4 regions of the Brevibacillus sp. NL20B1 genome follow, and region 3 is predicted to be linked to each of the others. Evidence: riboswitches for the same ligand, from Rfam matches in the RefSeq annotation. Region 3 holds a riboswitch; each other region holds the start of a gene.
What was found. Region 3 has a riboswitch for S-adenosylmethionine ahead of KDN35_RS12780 (2,3-diketo-5-methylthiopentyl-1-phosphate enolase). Riboswitches for the same ligand answer to the same signal wherever they lie in the genome.

Region 1 (3,647 bases), on a different contig from region 3:
GACGTGCTCGGCGTGGCAGCGATCTTCAGCTACCAGTTTCCAGAAGCGGAAGCCCTCTTTAGGGAGGAAGGCGTCCCGGTCGCGACGCTTTCCCACTACACCGCGCTGCTCGAGACGGCACGCGAGCGCGGCGTCATCACGGCAGAGCAGGAAAGCCTGTTGGCCGACTGGCGCAAAGCCCCTCGCAGCTTTTATGCGTAACCGGTCATGTCGCATGTCCAAACGGATTGGATAGAAAAATTTTGTACCTCAATCGACTGTACTTTACCAACGCCCTGTTTCGGGGCGTTTTTTGTTTTGTTCGTTACCAAAATGTAATTGATTTTCATGTTTTTTACATTATAATACTTCATAACCGGTGGGTAAAAATCGTGGATGCTCTTTTACATTTGAACGTAATGGAGGGATCATGAACAGACCATTACTGTACATAACCTTGTTTGCGTTTCTGCTTCTCACAGCAGGATGCTCGGATGAGAAACCCAAAAACGAACGCAAAGGTTTGACAGGATACGTCATCGAGACAAACTATGAGAAAAAAGCACTGCTGGTTGCTGAAAGTGACAAAACAGCAAGAGATGGCGACTATGACGCCGAATGGTATTTCGTAAACGACGATGCCATTCTGCTTGATCGCAAGAATAACAAGGTTTTGCTTACAGACATAGAGGTCGGAGCGGAAGTAGAAACATGGGCGGCTTCCCCTTCATTGGAATCGTATCCTGCGAAAACGGATTTGAGCAAACTTGTCGTTGCAGATGATGTACAACATCCACATTATCCCATGCTGCAAAAGAAAGCCATTCAAATGGCGCTAAACTTTGTAAAGAGTCTTTCTGACAAAGCTGATATATTCATTGTACAGGATGCAGTGAGCACCGAATCAGAATGGATCGTTCGCGTTTTTACTTTCAATGCAGGACAGAAGCACGAGATAAGTGTTCATGCAGAAACGGGTGAAGTAAAGCGAATCAAATAACCCGGTATTGGCGAAAGCGCCTTTTCCGTTGGTTCGACAGGTGCCAGTGCCTTGCTGGTCAAGAAAAAGGATGGCCGATCTGACGACGCCATCCTTTTTCGTATGTATGTCAACTTGCAGCGGCTTACGACGGGCGAAATGCCGGTCTGCCAGATTTTTGTTGACGAACAACCTGTGATTCTTTACAATGATACCCAAGAGTTAAACACTGTTCTTATCCAGAGCGGCGGAGGGACTGGCCCAATGAAGCCCGGCAACCGTCACGCGGTGCGTGACCAGGTGCCAATTCCTGCAAGACAGATGTCTTGACAGATAAGAAGCGGGTTTGATTGATATGGACGCAGACCTTCTTCTTGTCGGAGAAGGTTTTTTTATTTTTCTGTTTCAAAATTTCATAGGACTTCTTCTTATCCAGAGAGGTGGAGGGACTGGCCCGATGAAGCCCGGCAACCGTCACGCGGTGCGTGACCAGGTGCCAATTCCTGCAAGACACGCGTGTCTTGAGAGATGAGAAGAAGGCTCGAGCACAATGCACACCAGCCTTCTTCGAATCCGAAGAAGGCTTTTTCATGTTGTACAAACAAAAAACGGGGTGGAAAAACATGAGTGTGGTAAAAGTAGGCTTATTGGGATTGGGAACGGTAGGCGGCGGGGTGGTCAAGACAATCCGTTCGAAGCAGGAGAAGCTGTCGGCCCGGTTGGGCAAGCGCATCGAAATCGTCAAGGCGCTGGTGCGCGACTCGCGGAAGCAGCGGGCCGTGCAGGTGGAGCCATCGCTGTTGACGACACGGTTTGCCGACGTTATGGAAAGCGACGTAGACATCGTCGTGGAAGTGATGGGCGGCGTGGAACCGACCTACGACTACGTACGGTCGCTGATCGAGAAGGGCTGTCATGTGGTGACGGCCAACAAGGAGCTGCTGGCCAAACGCGGCGCGGAGCTGGTGGAACTGGCCAACCGGCACGGCGTCCATCTCGCCTATGAAGCCAGCGTCGCGGGGGGAATTCCCATCCTTGGGGTGCTCCGTCAATTCCTCAGAACCAACGATATTACAAAGGTGTGCGGCATCCTCAACGGGACGACCAACTTTATCCTGTCGCAGATGGAGGAGGCCCAGCTTCCCTACGACGATGTGTTGAAGCGGGCACAGGAACTGGGGTATGCGGAGGCAGACCCGAGCTCCGACGTGGAAGGCTGGGACGCCTTGTACAAGCTGTACATTCTGGCACAGCTCGTGTTCGGGGAGTCGCTGCCCCTGTCAGCCATTGAGCGGCAGGGGATTGTTGAAGTCTCGCAGAGCCACATCCGGCTGGCGAAGGAACTGGGGTATCGGATCAAACTGCTGGCGCAAGCCCACCAGGGAAACGGCGGCCTGCACCTGTCCGTGCGGCCGACGCTGGTGCCGCTGGAGCATCCGCTGGCGCGCATCCAGGATGCGTACAATGCCGTACAGGTGGAAGGCAGTCTCGTCGGCGACCTTTTGTTCACCGGCAAAGGGGCGGGCGAATTGCCGACTGCCAGCGCGGTTGTGGAAGATCTGGCCTACTTGCTGACCCAACCGTTTGCGCCTCATCCCGCTTGGCGTGAACGGCCGGAGGCGGTCCCGTCCAGCCGCCTCTCATCCGGCCTCGACTTCTGCTGTCTGGCAGGGACAGCGGCTGGCGTGACGCCGGAGCAGGTACTGCTGTTTCTCGAACGGGCGGGTGTCTCCGTCCGCAGGATGACCGTCCAGTACGATTCGGGCAGCGTCCTGCGTGTGGGCCTGCTCGCTGCCGGACTGCAGGAGGAGCACGTTGGGCTTTTGGAACGGGATTTCGGCCTCGAAACGCGGCTTTATCCCGTGCTGGAGGCGGCCGATGATCAAGATGCTGACGGCGGGAGTGCGGGGCTGTAAACTAGCATCCAACTCCCCATCGCATTCGCCGGGATTTTTTGGCATGATAAAAGCGGAGCACTTCTTCTTCAAGGGGATGAGGACAAGTCATGCTGGGTTCGCAAACCATCTTGCCGGCCATTCGCCAAATGAAAGAATTTGAACGCGTCCTGGAAAGCCGGTACGAGACGATCATTTTGCTGGAGAGCCATATCTGCCAACTGAAAAGCATCGCCGACCTGGCACGCCGGCACGGAAAAAAGCTGTGGCTGCATGCCGATCTGGTGCAGGGATTGAAAAACGACGAGCACGGCGCACTGTTTCTTTGTCAGGAGATCAAGCCGGCCGGCGTCATTTCCACCCGTTCGCAGGTGATCACGACCGCCAAAAAGAAGGGCTTGGTCACGGTGCAGCGCCTGTTTCTGCTGGACTCCGGCGCGCTGGAGACGAGCTACAAAATCCTTGAGCAGACAAAACCCGATTTCGTCGAAGTCCTTCCGGGGGTCATGCCGCACATTATTACGGAAATTCGCGAACAGATTCAAATTCCGATCATCGTAGGCGGGTTTATCCGCACCCGGGAGGAGATCGAGAGCGCTCTGGCGGCAGGAGCCATCGCCGTCACCACCTCCGATCGAAACTTGTGGAAACAGCTGTAAAAAATGATTGACAACGCTTTCACGACCGCATAAGATTGATTACAGAAGTTCATATGTCGGATGAGATCAGGAGATCCACCTATATATTCCCTGTGTTTAAGTTCCTGTGGACTTAAACCGTGGATAAATAGGTGG
Region 2 (3,647 bases), on a different contig from region 3:
CTCCATCCAACATGCTGATGCTGATTGCCTGGTTCATTCCTGCTCTCCTTCAAATCCGTTTTTCGCTTTCGTAAACAGCTGGTGGAGTTGGGCAGTATCCATCTCGCGCGAGCCGACGTCAAAACGCGGGATCTTAAGCGGATTGACGCCGGGTGTCACCACTCCCGGATTGGAGTTGAACACGTAACGGTAGCCTGCTTGTTGGGCGGTCTGCAGAACGATGTCATTAAAAAAGCCGAACGGCAAGGATATGGTTTCCACCGGTCGGCCCACCAGATCGCTCAGGCCGACACGGGACATGGTAAAGTCAACGTACAATCGGTTCCGGTATTCCTGCTCGTTTTCCAAGCGCTGCAGATCCTCCATGTAAACGGGAGCAGTCTCGGGCCCCCATTCTCCCCATTCGTTGCTGGCGGCTTGTTCATGCAGACTGTATGTGTGTGAGCCGATATCCACCAGCCCGGAAACGAGCATTTCGTTTATCTGTTGGCGAGTCAACGGTGTCGTCATATTTTCTCGCTTGCGCTCCGCGGTGTCCCGCAGCCGACCTGCAATAGCAAAATTGACGGATGGAAACTGGTACTGCCGCAGCACGGGAAACGCATGCGTGTAGTAACTCTCGTATCCATCGTCAAACGTAATCAGCACGGCGTTGTCGGTAGACAGCACGCCAGTGTCGACAAAACGCAAAAACTCCGACAACGAAATCGGATGCAGGTCATTCTCGCGCAAAAACGCCATATGCCGGGCAAATTGGTCCGGGTCAATCACATAGCGTTGGTTCGATTGATTCGACACATGGTGGTAAGTCAGCACCACCACCCGATTTCGATACCACTGCCTGGGTACGACGGCATCCTCTTTTTCTACCGTTCGTTCCCGCGCTGCAGCAGTATCATCCCCGCTTGTGCTTATAGACGTAGGAACCGGGGGAAAATGTTGCACTTTCGGCATGTAGGTATTTGGAAGATGCACACCCCCGAGCAGTCCGGCAGTCACGACCAGACCGAACGACACCAGAATGAAAAGGAAGAAGGGCCACCTTTTCGGCAACAAAATCCCTCCTTAAGCCTACATAGTGATTCGACACCAGAGAACGGATTCCTTTATGACCAGATTACCATTCCTATCCAAGAAAAAAAGCCTAGTGCGTGCACTAGGCTCTCCCTACTCGGTTGTTATTTCAACAGACCGGCAGCGTCCTGTTTCAGCGCTTCTGCCTTGTCTGTCTTCTCCCACGGCACATTCAGGTCATTACGCCCAAAGTGACCGTATGCCGCAGTCTGTTTGTAGATCGGACGACGCAGGTCAAGCTGTTTGATGATACCTGCCGGGCGCAGGTCAAAGTGCTTGCGGATGAGCTTCACCAGCTCCTCCTCGGCGATCTTGCCGGTGCCAAACGTATCCACGCTGATGGACACAGGCTGTGCCACACCAATGGCGTACGCTACCTGCACTTCGCACTTGTCCGCCAGGCCTGCTGCGACGATGTTCTTCGCTACGTAACGAGCAGCGTATGCACCGGAACGGTCCACCTTGGTCGGGTCTTTGCCGGAAAACGCGCCGCCGCCGTGACGAGCGTAGCCGCCGTAAGTATCCACGATGATTTTGCGTCCGGTCAAGCCGGCGTCGCCCTGCGGACCGCCGATCACGAAACGGCCGGTCGGGTTGATGAAATACTTGGTCTCGTCATCCAGCAGTTCTGCAGGAACGATTGGCTTAATGACGTGTTCCATCAGGTCTTTTTTGATTTGTTCCAACGTCACTTCCGGAGCGTGTTGGGTGGAAATGACAATGGTGTCGATGCGAACCGGCTTGTCGCCGTCGTATTCCACAGTCACCTGGGTTTTGCCGTCCGGACGCAGATAGCTGAGCGTGCCGTTTTTGCGCACCTCGGTCAGACGACGGGCCAGCTTGTGCGCCATGCTGATCGGCAGCGGCATCAGTTCAGGCGTTTCGTTGCAGGCAAACCCAAACATCAACCCTTGGTCGCCAGCGCCAATCGCTTCGATTTCCTCGTCGGTCATTTTGCCTTCGCGCGCTTCCAGGGCCTGGTCAACCCCCAGGGCGATGTCGGCAGACTGCTCGCCGATTGCAGTGATGACGCCGCAGGTGTCCGCGTCGAAGCCAAATTTGGCGCGATCATAACCGATTTCGCGGATCGTGTCGCGCACCAGCTTTTGAATGTCCACATAGGTGTTGGTGGTAATTTCACCCGCCACGAGCACGAGACCGGTGGTTACGGACGTTTCGCAAGCAACGCGAGCGTTCGGATCCTTTGCCAGGATCGCATCCAGAATGGCGTCGGAAATTTGGTCACAAATCTTATCCGGATGACCTTCGGTGACAGATTCAGAAGTGAACAGGCGACGACCTTTTTGCAATGCCATGTGTACGACCTCCTTTAGACTCATACAAATAGTGTGGTGGCCGAAACAGGTTCTTATCAGTCGAAGGCACATGCAAAAAAAAACCTTTTCCGTTTGAGGAAAAGGTGCTTGTTTTGATGCGTTCCTTACCTCTTATCGGCCAGAACAGATTTCCGTTCTGCTGGTTAGCACCGCTCAAGTCGGTTGCCGGGCTTCATAGGGCCAGTCCCTCCGCCTACTCTGGATAAGAGTATCCATTCGCATAATAGAATACTGGTTTTTCTCTTCGGTGTCAATATGCACTTAGCGGATTTCGTATTTGCCGCGCACCATGATGTAGGCCACGCCGCTGTAGTTCGGATCCAGCCGCAATCCGCGGTTGTCGGAGCGGGCGATCAGGAGCAGGTGATTGTGGGAAACCGGTGCACCGGCACGGAGATCCGCCCCCTGTGTAATGTCGGTCAGACCGTCTCCATTGTTGCCGGCGACAGCTTGCACCTGTCCGGTGCGGACGATGAATTCCGTCCCTTCAAAGCCGTACAGCGTCTGGCCCGGATTCAGCTCCACCACGGTCAATCCGCTGTTCCCGCCGCCTGCGCTGCCCAGCGCTCGCTGAATCTGCTGATCGACGTAGCTTTTCGTCACGACCGGGTCGTCTGCAGAACCCGGCACGCCGGCGCTTCCGCCGTCAGCCATCGCTTGGGAAGTAAAAATGGCCGTGCCGACAACTGCAGCTGCAATCAATCCTTTTGTCGCTTTGTTCATCTCGATGTCCTCTCCTTTAATTGTTGATCACAATTTGTAGACTCTGGCCAACAGAACGACTACTTCGGCTCGGGTCGCGCGTCCCTGCGGCTTGAAGAGATTCCCGTAGCCCTTCAGCCAACCTCTGGAGGTGAGCGCCTCGATCGCCGGAGACGCCCAGTGGCTGATCGGTACGTCACGGTATGACGACCTTGAGTGCTTGGTCAAAAGCAAGTTCTGGGCGCGGGCGGTCATCTGGGCCATCTCCGCCCGGGAGATGGGCTGGTTCGGCTTGATCGTCCGGTTGGGGTACCCCTGCATAATCCCCAGTTTATACGCCATTAGAAGCGGCTGGTAGGCCCAATGGGAGCTGGACAGGTCGCCAAACGGATTGCGGCCCGTATACGCCCCCACCGGCAGCCCTTTGGCCCGCATGGCTTGGATCAGCATGGTGGCAAATTGTGCCCGCGTCACCTGCTGATTCGGCTGAAACGTGGCATTGTCAAATCCCTTGACGACCCCTTTTCGAGTCAG
Region 3 (3,647 bases):
GCACCTTTTCCCCACGATAGTCATCCAGGTATTGATACGCCCGAAAAAAGGTCTCCTGCGTCAGGTCTTCCGCCTGCACCCGGTCAACGGTCAATCGGCAGAGGTAGCGGTATATGTCGTTGACGTACAAGCGGTACACGTCTTCCAGTCCGACCTTTTCCACGGATTCACACCCTTTCACTCCTATCCACGCACATGGCGGGGAAAAGTTCCACCGCGCCGCAGCATTTTTTCAAAATATTGAGGTTTATGGTAAAATAAGGGGTATTATAACACGGTGTCCAAGGGGCGATTTGATGGGGTATGGCATCGACCTGCTGGAGCACATGCGGGCATTGGAGCAGAAACTGATACGGGAAGGACTGGACAGACCGCTGGAGTATATCCATTTCCGGTTTGCAGACAATTCCTTCCGCTACACGATTACGCCGCCCGACCTGCACGTCTTTGCCGAGACCGGCTGCGACGGCATTCATTACGGCTTTTTGACCGATTTCGGCCGCATCACAGATCTGGAAGAGGCCTCGATTGTTTGTGTCAGCCCGACGGACGACCCACCTTTGCGCATTATCGCACGTAATCTGGAAGACTTTTTCCGCCTGGTGGTGACGATCGGATCCGCCGGCGAACTTGGCAGTCTGGTGTCCGTCCGCACACCCCGGCAATGGGAGCGGTATTGGGCCGATCTCGCAGAAAGCAGGCATGAAGAGGCAACAGACCCGCAGTTACGAAACTTCGTTACGTGCCGCCAGACCGTTTTGCATCACATGCAGACAGACCTGGGCCTCGAACCGATTCCCGACGTCATGCGGTATCTGAACGACCTGGAGAGCCAGCGCCGATCCGCTGGCTGGATTCCGACCATCGACGGGCTGGGGGTCGTGCCAATTGACGGACCGGACGGAAAGCCTGCTGCTGACTACGTGTTTCCCTTTGCCGACACCAGCAGGGATCACATACCGCTGGACGACATACGCGCCTATCTGGCCGCCGCTCCGCCTGCACACCGATGCGCCTTTGCACGCGATGCCTTTTTCTGGTGGGTGGTGGACGAAACATCTGAACTGTGGCTCCTTCTCCATAACGTACACATCCAGCACTGAATCGGCGCCAGGGCCGGATTTACTACCGGCCGGACAACGCCAGGCCCGGCTCCCTGCAGCGTGACAACAGCCTGCACATTTCCACCGATCAAGGGTTGACTCCCTGCAAGGAACGTCATATCATGGGGGTAACTGCCAAGCAAAACCGCATAGCAGACGATTCACACTCTTATCACGAGCTGGCTGAGGGACTGGCCCTATGATGCCCGGCAACCGGCGCTTTCCCGTCTGGGGGCGTAACGGTGCTAAATCCTGCGGAAATGTTTTCCGAAAGATGAGAGGAGACGCTGACTGAACGACAACCGCCTCCCCTCCTCCATGGGGAGGTTTTTTGTTGGAACACAGCGGCCCTGTCCGGCTCGTCCACAGCACGGCGGCAATCCCGCCCGCAAGCCGGGAGGGCACAGCACAAGGAGGATCATCCCATCCATGAACGAACAACGCATCCTCGTCACCTATCTGACACAAGCGAAAGACCTGCGCAAAAAAGCAGAGGGGATCGCCGTCGGGATGACCGTCGGCACCTGGACTGACCTGCCCGCCGCCAAACAGGCGGAACTGAAACCGTACCTGGGCGAAGCGGTGGACGCTCAACCGCTGGAGACGCTGGAAAACGGGGAAACGCGCGGTCTGATCACCGTCAGCTACCCGGTGCGCAACTTTACCGCCGACATCCCGTCGCTGCTGACCGGCATCTTCGGCAAGCTCTCCATGGACGGCAAGATCAAGCTGATCGACGTGCAGTTCCCGGAAGCGTTTCTCAACGGCTTTCCCGGTCCCCGTTTCGGCATCGATGGCCTGCGCAAACGGCTCGGCGTGCATGACCGCCCGCTGCTGATGAGCATTTTCAAGTCCTGCCTGGGTATGCCGTTTGACGATCTGAAAGCCCAGTTCCGCGCGCAGGCGCTGGGCGGCGTGGACTTGGTCAAGGACGATGAAATCTTTTTCGCCGATGACCGCGCCCCGTTTCTGGAACGGATCAAGGCGTTTAAACAGATTGCCGCGGAAACGGAAGTACAGACCGGCAAACCTGTCCTCTACGCTGCCAATCTGACCGGTCCGGTGCACGAGTTGAACGAGCGGGCCAAGCGGGCCGTGGAGGCTGGCGCGGACTGCCTGCTGTTCAACGTGCTGGCGTTCGGCTTTGACGCCCTGCACCGCCTGAGTGCCGACCCGGACGTCCACGTGCCGATCATGGCCCATCCGGCACTGGCAGGCGCATTCTACCCGTCGCCCGACTACGGCATCGCCACGCCGCTGCTCTTGGGCAAAATGATGCGGATCGCCGGCGCCGACCTGGTGCTCTTCCCGTCGCCATACGGCAGCGTGGCTCTGGACAAGACGGAAGCCCTGCAGCTGGCCGAGCATCTGACCGCTCCCCTGAACGGCTTGCGGCGCGCCTTCCCGGTCCCGTCTGCAGGCATTCATCCCGGCCTGGTGCCCCAACTGTACGAAGATTTTGGACAGGATCAGGTGGTCAATGCGGGCGGCGGCATCCACGGCCATCCCGGCGGGGCGACCGCAGGCGGACGCGCGTTTGTCGCCGCGATTGACGCGGTCGTCGCCGGACGTTCGCTTGCCGACGCGGCAGCCGAGTCGCCGGAGCTGGCGGCAGCCCTGGAGAAATGGGGGGGCGGACGATGAGCAAATCGCTCGTGCTGTTCTGCGACTTTGACGGCACCATTACGGAAAAGGACAACATCGTCGCCATCATGCGCCGCTTTGCTCCCCCGCAGTGGGAGGCGCTGACGGAACAAATCCTCTCCCAGCAGGTGAGCATACGCGAAGGCGTGGGCAGGCTGTTTCAGCTCCTCCCTTCCTCGCTTAAGCAGGAGATTGTCGACTTCATCGTCGAGGATGCGGTGATCCGTCCCGGCTTTGCCGAATTTGTCCGCTTTTGCCGGGACGAAGGCATTGAACTGTTGATCACCAGCGGCGGCATCGACTTTTTCGTGGAGCCGATCCTCGCCCCGTTTGAGCTGAACGTGCCCATCTACTGCAACGGCAGCGACTTCAGCGGCGAGCACATCACCATCACGTGGCCGCACCGCTGCGACGAACACTGTGACAACGACTGCGGCATGTGCAAGACGTCGATCATCCGGAGATACGACCCGGACCGCCACTTCCGCGTGGTCATCGGCGATTCCGTCACTGATCTGGCGGGCGCCAAGATTGCCGATTTCGTCATCGCCCGTTCGCTGCTGGCGCAAAAATGTGCGGAACTGGGCCTTGCGCATCGGACGTTTGCCACCTTCCACGACGTCATCGACATTGTAAAAGATTTACGTACCAAACAGGAGGTCGGCTCACCATGACAGTGACTCTGGAACAACGCGCAGACGCGTTTCGCCGGCTGGACGAAGCGAAGCTGACGTTTGCCCGCCGCGATTGGTTTCCCGGCACCAGCGGCAATCTTTCGATCAAGCTCTCTAATGACCCGCTGCAGTTTGCCGTGACGGCCAGTGGAAAAGACAAGACCAAGCTCTCCCCGGAAGACTACCTGGTGGTCGACGGGGAGTCCCGCCCGGTCGAACCGACGAC
Region 4 (3,647 bases), on a different contig from region 3:
CGGACGAGATGATGGTTGCGTTCCGCGAAGTGGCCACGGGGATGGAGGCGCAGGCCAACTCCACGGTGAAGATCGAGGAGGAAGTCCAGTCGATCGACCACGAGATCGTGGCGGTCAACGAACAGGCCAACGCGATGAAGGCGGAGGCCGATCAGAACAACCGCCGCCTCACCGAGAGCATCGGCATGATGAACGAGCTGTCGCATCAGATGGAGCAGATCGTGCAGGCGGTCAATGTGGCCTCGTCCACCATCCGCGAGCTGAATCGGCAGGCCAACCGGGTGGAGGAGATCGTGCAGACGATCAACCAGATTGCGACCCAGACCAACCTGCTGGCGCTCAACGCGGCGATCGAATCGGCCCGGGCCGGGGAACACGGACGCGGCTTTGCCGTGGTGGCCGACGAGGTGCGAAAACTGGCCGAACAAAGCGCTACCGCTACCCAGGAGATTGCCGAAATCCTGCAGTCGCTGCACAAGGAGAGCGAAAACGCCGTGCGCCACATGAGCAACGGGGAATCGTCGGTGGCCAAGGGACAGGAGCTGGCCGTCCAGACTGTCACCTCGATCGAGACGGTTCGGGCCGGAATGGAATCGTTCCTGCAGGCCGTCGAGCACGTGCGCTCCAGCATGGACAGGGTAAAGCTGCGCTCCGGTGAAGTGGCCGCCGAGATGTCGACGATTACGGCTGTGACGGAACAATCGGTGGCCAATCTGGAAGAGCTGTTTGCCACGGCGGAAAATCAGCATCAAAAGGTGCGGGAAATCACGGAAGAACTGGGCGAACTGAACGCGCTGTCGCGCAGATTGCAGCAGTCGTTTCGAGACCAACAAACATAATGTTTTGAAATGACAAAAAAATCATTTGCAATGTGAGAACCTTTTGCTAGAATTAGAGACATTACAACTGGATAGCGGATTCACCTTACCTTATCAAGAGAGGCGGAGGGACTGGCCCGATGAAGCCCGGCAACCACTGTACCCCGGTACAGAAAGGTGCCAATTCCTGCAAAACCCTCGGGTTTTGACAGATGAGGAAGAGGTTGGCGCAACTTGGCGAACTCTTCCTCTAGGAAGAGTTTTTTTCATACCATCATCAGGTGCGCCTTCCTGGGAAAAGGGGGAATATATCGAACGTTTATGGTGTATATTTACTAAAATATTCGTGTTTTGCCTTGAAACTTTCGAAAAAAACCCGTAAATTACCGGTATTGGAGTTAAAAAACTTTTTTACTAGATAGGAGAGAACAGCATGAAAAAGTACCTGTTGGCATTGACGACGTTTGCCGTACTGTTGGCCGGATGTGCGGCGGGAGGCGGTGCACCGGAGGGACAAGCCGGCGGCCATGAAGGCGGCGAGAAGAAGCGGGTCGCGCTGATCTTGCCGGAGAAGATCGGGGTCAACCCGTTTTTCCAGCAGATGGACGAGGGTGCCAAGAAAGCGGCGCAGGAATTTGGTGTCGACGTCAAAACCATCGAGTCGACCGACCATTTCGCCATCGAGGAGAACATCCGCGCGGCCGTGGCCGAGCAATACGATTTGATCATTACGTCGTCGTTTGAATCGGAGGATGCGCTGAAAAAAGTGGCGGCGGAAAACCCGGACCGCGTGTTTGCCATCATCGATACTGTCGTGGACTTGCCCAATGTCAGCAGCGTGGTATTTCGCGAACATGAAGCCTCCTATCTGATGGGAGCAGCTGCCGGCCTGGCGACCAAGACCAACAAGGTGGGGATCGTCGCGGCGATGGACATTCCGCTTTTGAAAAAGTGGACGGTCGGCTTCCAGGAGGGACTGAAGGCGACCAATCCGAACGCAGAGGTCTTCGTCAACTACGTCGGCAGCTTTAATGACCCGGCGAAAGCCAAGGAGCTGGCCCTGCTGCAGGCAAACAAGGGAGCAGACTTTGTCTACGGAGCTGCTGCTGTCGGCGACCTTGGCGTGTTTGAAGCAGCCAAGGAAAAGGGCTTCTACACCTCCGGCCAGGACGTCGACCGCACCGGCATCGATCCGGAACACATCGTCCTGTCCCAGTTGAAAGGGACCGACACGGCCGCCTATGAAACGGTAAAGGCGTTTGTAAACGGCAGCTTGAAACCGGGCGTGCAGACGTACGGCCTGAAGGAAGACGGCGTCGGCGTCACCTACGTCACGCGCGAAAGCGAGACGCCGCTGCATCCGTTCATCGGTGAGGAGGTCATCAACAAGGTGAAAGCGATCAGGGATGAGATCGTGGCGGGTACGCGCAAGGTGCCCGATCCGCTGCAGCAGTAAACGAGACGGCGACCGACTACTGCGGTAGTCGGTTTCCTGTTGAATGGGACCAACAGGAAAAAGGAGGGAAGAGCGGGATGACGTACCGTCTGGAAATGCGCAACATGACGAAAAGATACGGCGATTTTACGGCCAACGACAACGTATCGTTCACGCTGGGGGCTGGCGAGGTCCACGCCATCGTCGGGGAGAACGGCGCCGGCAAAACCACGTTGATGCGGATGCTGTACGGCATGGAACAGCCGACGTCCGGGGAGATCGTGCTAAACGGCCGCCCGGTGGTCTTTCGCGGCCCCGACGACGCGATCCGACACGGCATCGGGATGGTGCACCAGCACTTCATGCTGTTTCCCGATTTCAGCGTAATGGAGAACATCGTCATCGGCTATGAACCGCAGCGTGCCGGCCTGTTCCGGCGCAAGGATGCGGTGGAGGCGGTGCGGGCCCTCAGTGAGCGCTACCGCATCCCGATTGACGTGACCGCCCGTGTATCGCAATGCTCGGTCGGGGAGCAGCAGCGCGTGGAAATTCTCAAGGTGCTGTACCAGGGAGCGGACATCATCGTACTGGACGAGCCGACCGCTGTCCTGACACCGCTGGAGGTAAAGGAACTGCTGCAGACGATTCGCCACCTGGCGGAGAGCGGCAAGAGCGTCATCCTGATCACGCACAAGCTCAAGGAAGTGATGGAGGTGGCCGACCGAATCACCGTGCTGCGCGGCGGCCGGGTGACCGGGACCGTTTCCCGGCAGGAGACCAGCGTGGACGAACTGGCCCGGCTGATGGTGGGCCGTGACCTGCAGCCGTTGAGTGAGCGGGTGAGCCTGGACGGCAGGCCCCTCCTGCAGGTGGAAAACCTGACCGTTTCCGACCGGCAGACGATCGTGGACAGCGTTACATTTACCGTGCACCACGGGGAAATCGTCGGAATCGCCGGGGTCTCGGGCAACGGCCAGTCGGAACTGCTGCAAGCCATCACCGGACTGCGGCCGGTCACGGCGGGCAGGGTGCTGCTGGGCGGAAAGGACGTCACCAACCGTCCTGTGGCAGCCATACGTGAAGCGGGAGTGGCCCATGTCCCGGAAGACCGCTACCTGTGGGGAACGGCCAAGCAGGAGAGCGTGGAGGAAAACGCCTTGATGGGCTACCAGCGCAAACCGGCGTTCAGCCGTCGCGGCGTCATTTTGCGGGACGCGTTTCGCCGCGTGGTGGAGCAGTGGGTGGAGCGTTTTGCCATTAAGACCGGTTCCCGGCACTTGCAGGAGCAGGCGGGCAACCTGTCCGGCGGCAATCTGCAAAAACTGATCGTCGCCCGCGAGCTGGGGCAACAGACGCCGCTGTTGGTCGCTGCCGAGCCGACGCGCGGCGTGGAC

Region 1: linked by a shared signal. The riboswitch ahead of KDN35_RS00830 (homoserine dehydrogenase) and the one ahead of KDN35_RS12780 (2,3-diketo-5-methylthiopentyl-1-phosphate enolase) in region 3 are both predicted to bind S-adenosylmethionine.
Region 2: linked by a shared signal. The riboswitch ahead of metK (methionine adenosyltransferase) and the one ahead of KDN35_RS12780 (2,3-diketo-5-methylthiopentyl-1-phosphate enolase) in region 3 are both predicted to bind S-adenosylmethionine.
Region 4: linked by a shared signal. The riboswitch ahead of KDN35_RS15275 (BMP family lipoprotein) and the one ahead of KDN35_RS12780 (2,3-diketo-5-methylthiopentyl-1-phosphate enolase) in region 3 are both predicted to bind S-adenosylmethionine.

Annotation. Positions count from the first base shown of each region.
Region 1 is NZ_JAGTPT010000001.1:158,031-161,677, forward strand. Features, by position in the region: gene pyrE (orotate phosphoribosyltransferase) at 1-201, shown strand, start outside; gene KDN35_RS00825 (DUF3221 domain-containing protein) at 410-979, shown strand; SAM riboswitch class I at 1,191-1,298, shown strand; SAM riboswitch class I at 1,384-1,493, shown strand; gene KDN35_RS00830 (homoserine dehydrogenase) at 1,549-2,874, shown strand; gene KDN35_RS00835 (glycerol-3-phosphate responsive antiterminator) at 2,964-3,512, shown strand.
Region 2 is NZ_JAGTPT010000031.1:22,658-26,304, forward strand. Features, by position in the region: gene KDN35_RS17760 (sensor histidine kinase) at 1-37, opposite strand, end outside; gene KDN35_RS17765 (polysaccharide deacetylase family protein) at 34-1,053, opposite strand; gene metK (methionine adenosyltransferase) at 1,179-2,384, opposite strand; SAM riboswitch class I at 2,520-2,620, opposite strand; gene KDN35_RS17775 (hypothetical protein) at 2,673-3,134, opposite strand; gene KDN35_RS17780 (S8 family peptidase) at 3,162-3,647, opposite strand, start outside.
Region 3 is NZ_JAGTPT010000017.1:37,382-41,028, forward strand. Features, by position in the region: gene KDN35_RS12770 (RNA polymerase sigma factor) at 1-163, opposite strand, end outside; gene KDN35_RS12775 (hypothetical protein) at 297-1,103, shown strand; SAM riboswitch class I at 1,270-1,384, shown strand; gene KDN35_RS12780 (2,3-diketo-5-methylthiopentyl-1-phosphate enolase) at 1,533-2,747, shown strand; gene KDN35_RS12785 (2-hydroxy-3-keto-5-methylthiopentenyl-1-phosphate phosphatase) at 2,744-3,421, shown strand; gene KDN35_RS12790 (methylthioribulose 1-phosphate dehydratase) at 3,418-3,647, shown strand, end outside.
Region 4 is NZ_JAGTPT010000023.1:64,389-68,035, forward strand. Features, by position in the region: gene KDN35_RS15270 (methyl-accepting chemotaxis protein) at 1-839, shown strand, start outside; SAM riboswitch class I at 927-1,037, shown strand; gene KDN35_RS15275 (BMP family lipoprotein) at 1,252-2,274, shown strand; gene KDN35_RS15280 (ABC transporter ATP-binding protein) at 2,352-3,647, shown strand, end outside.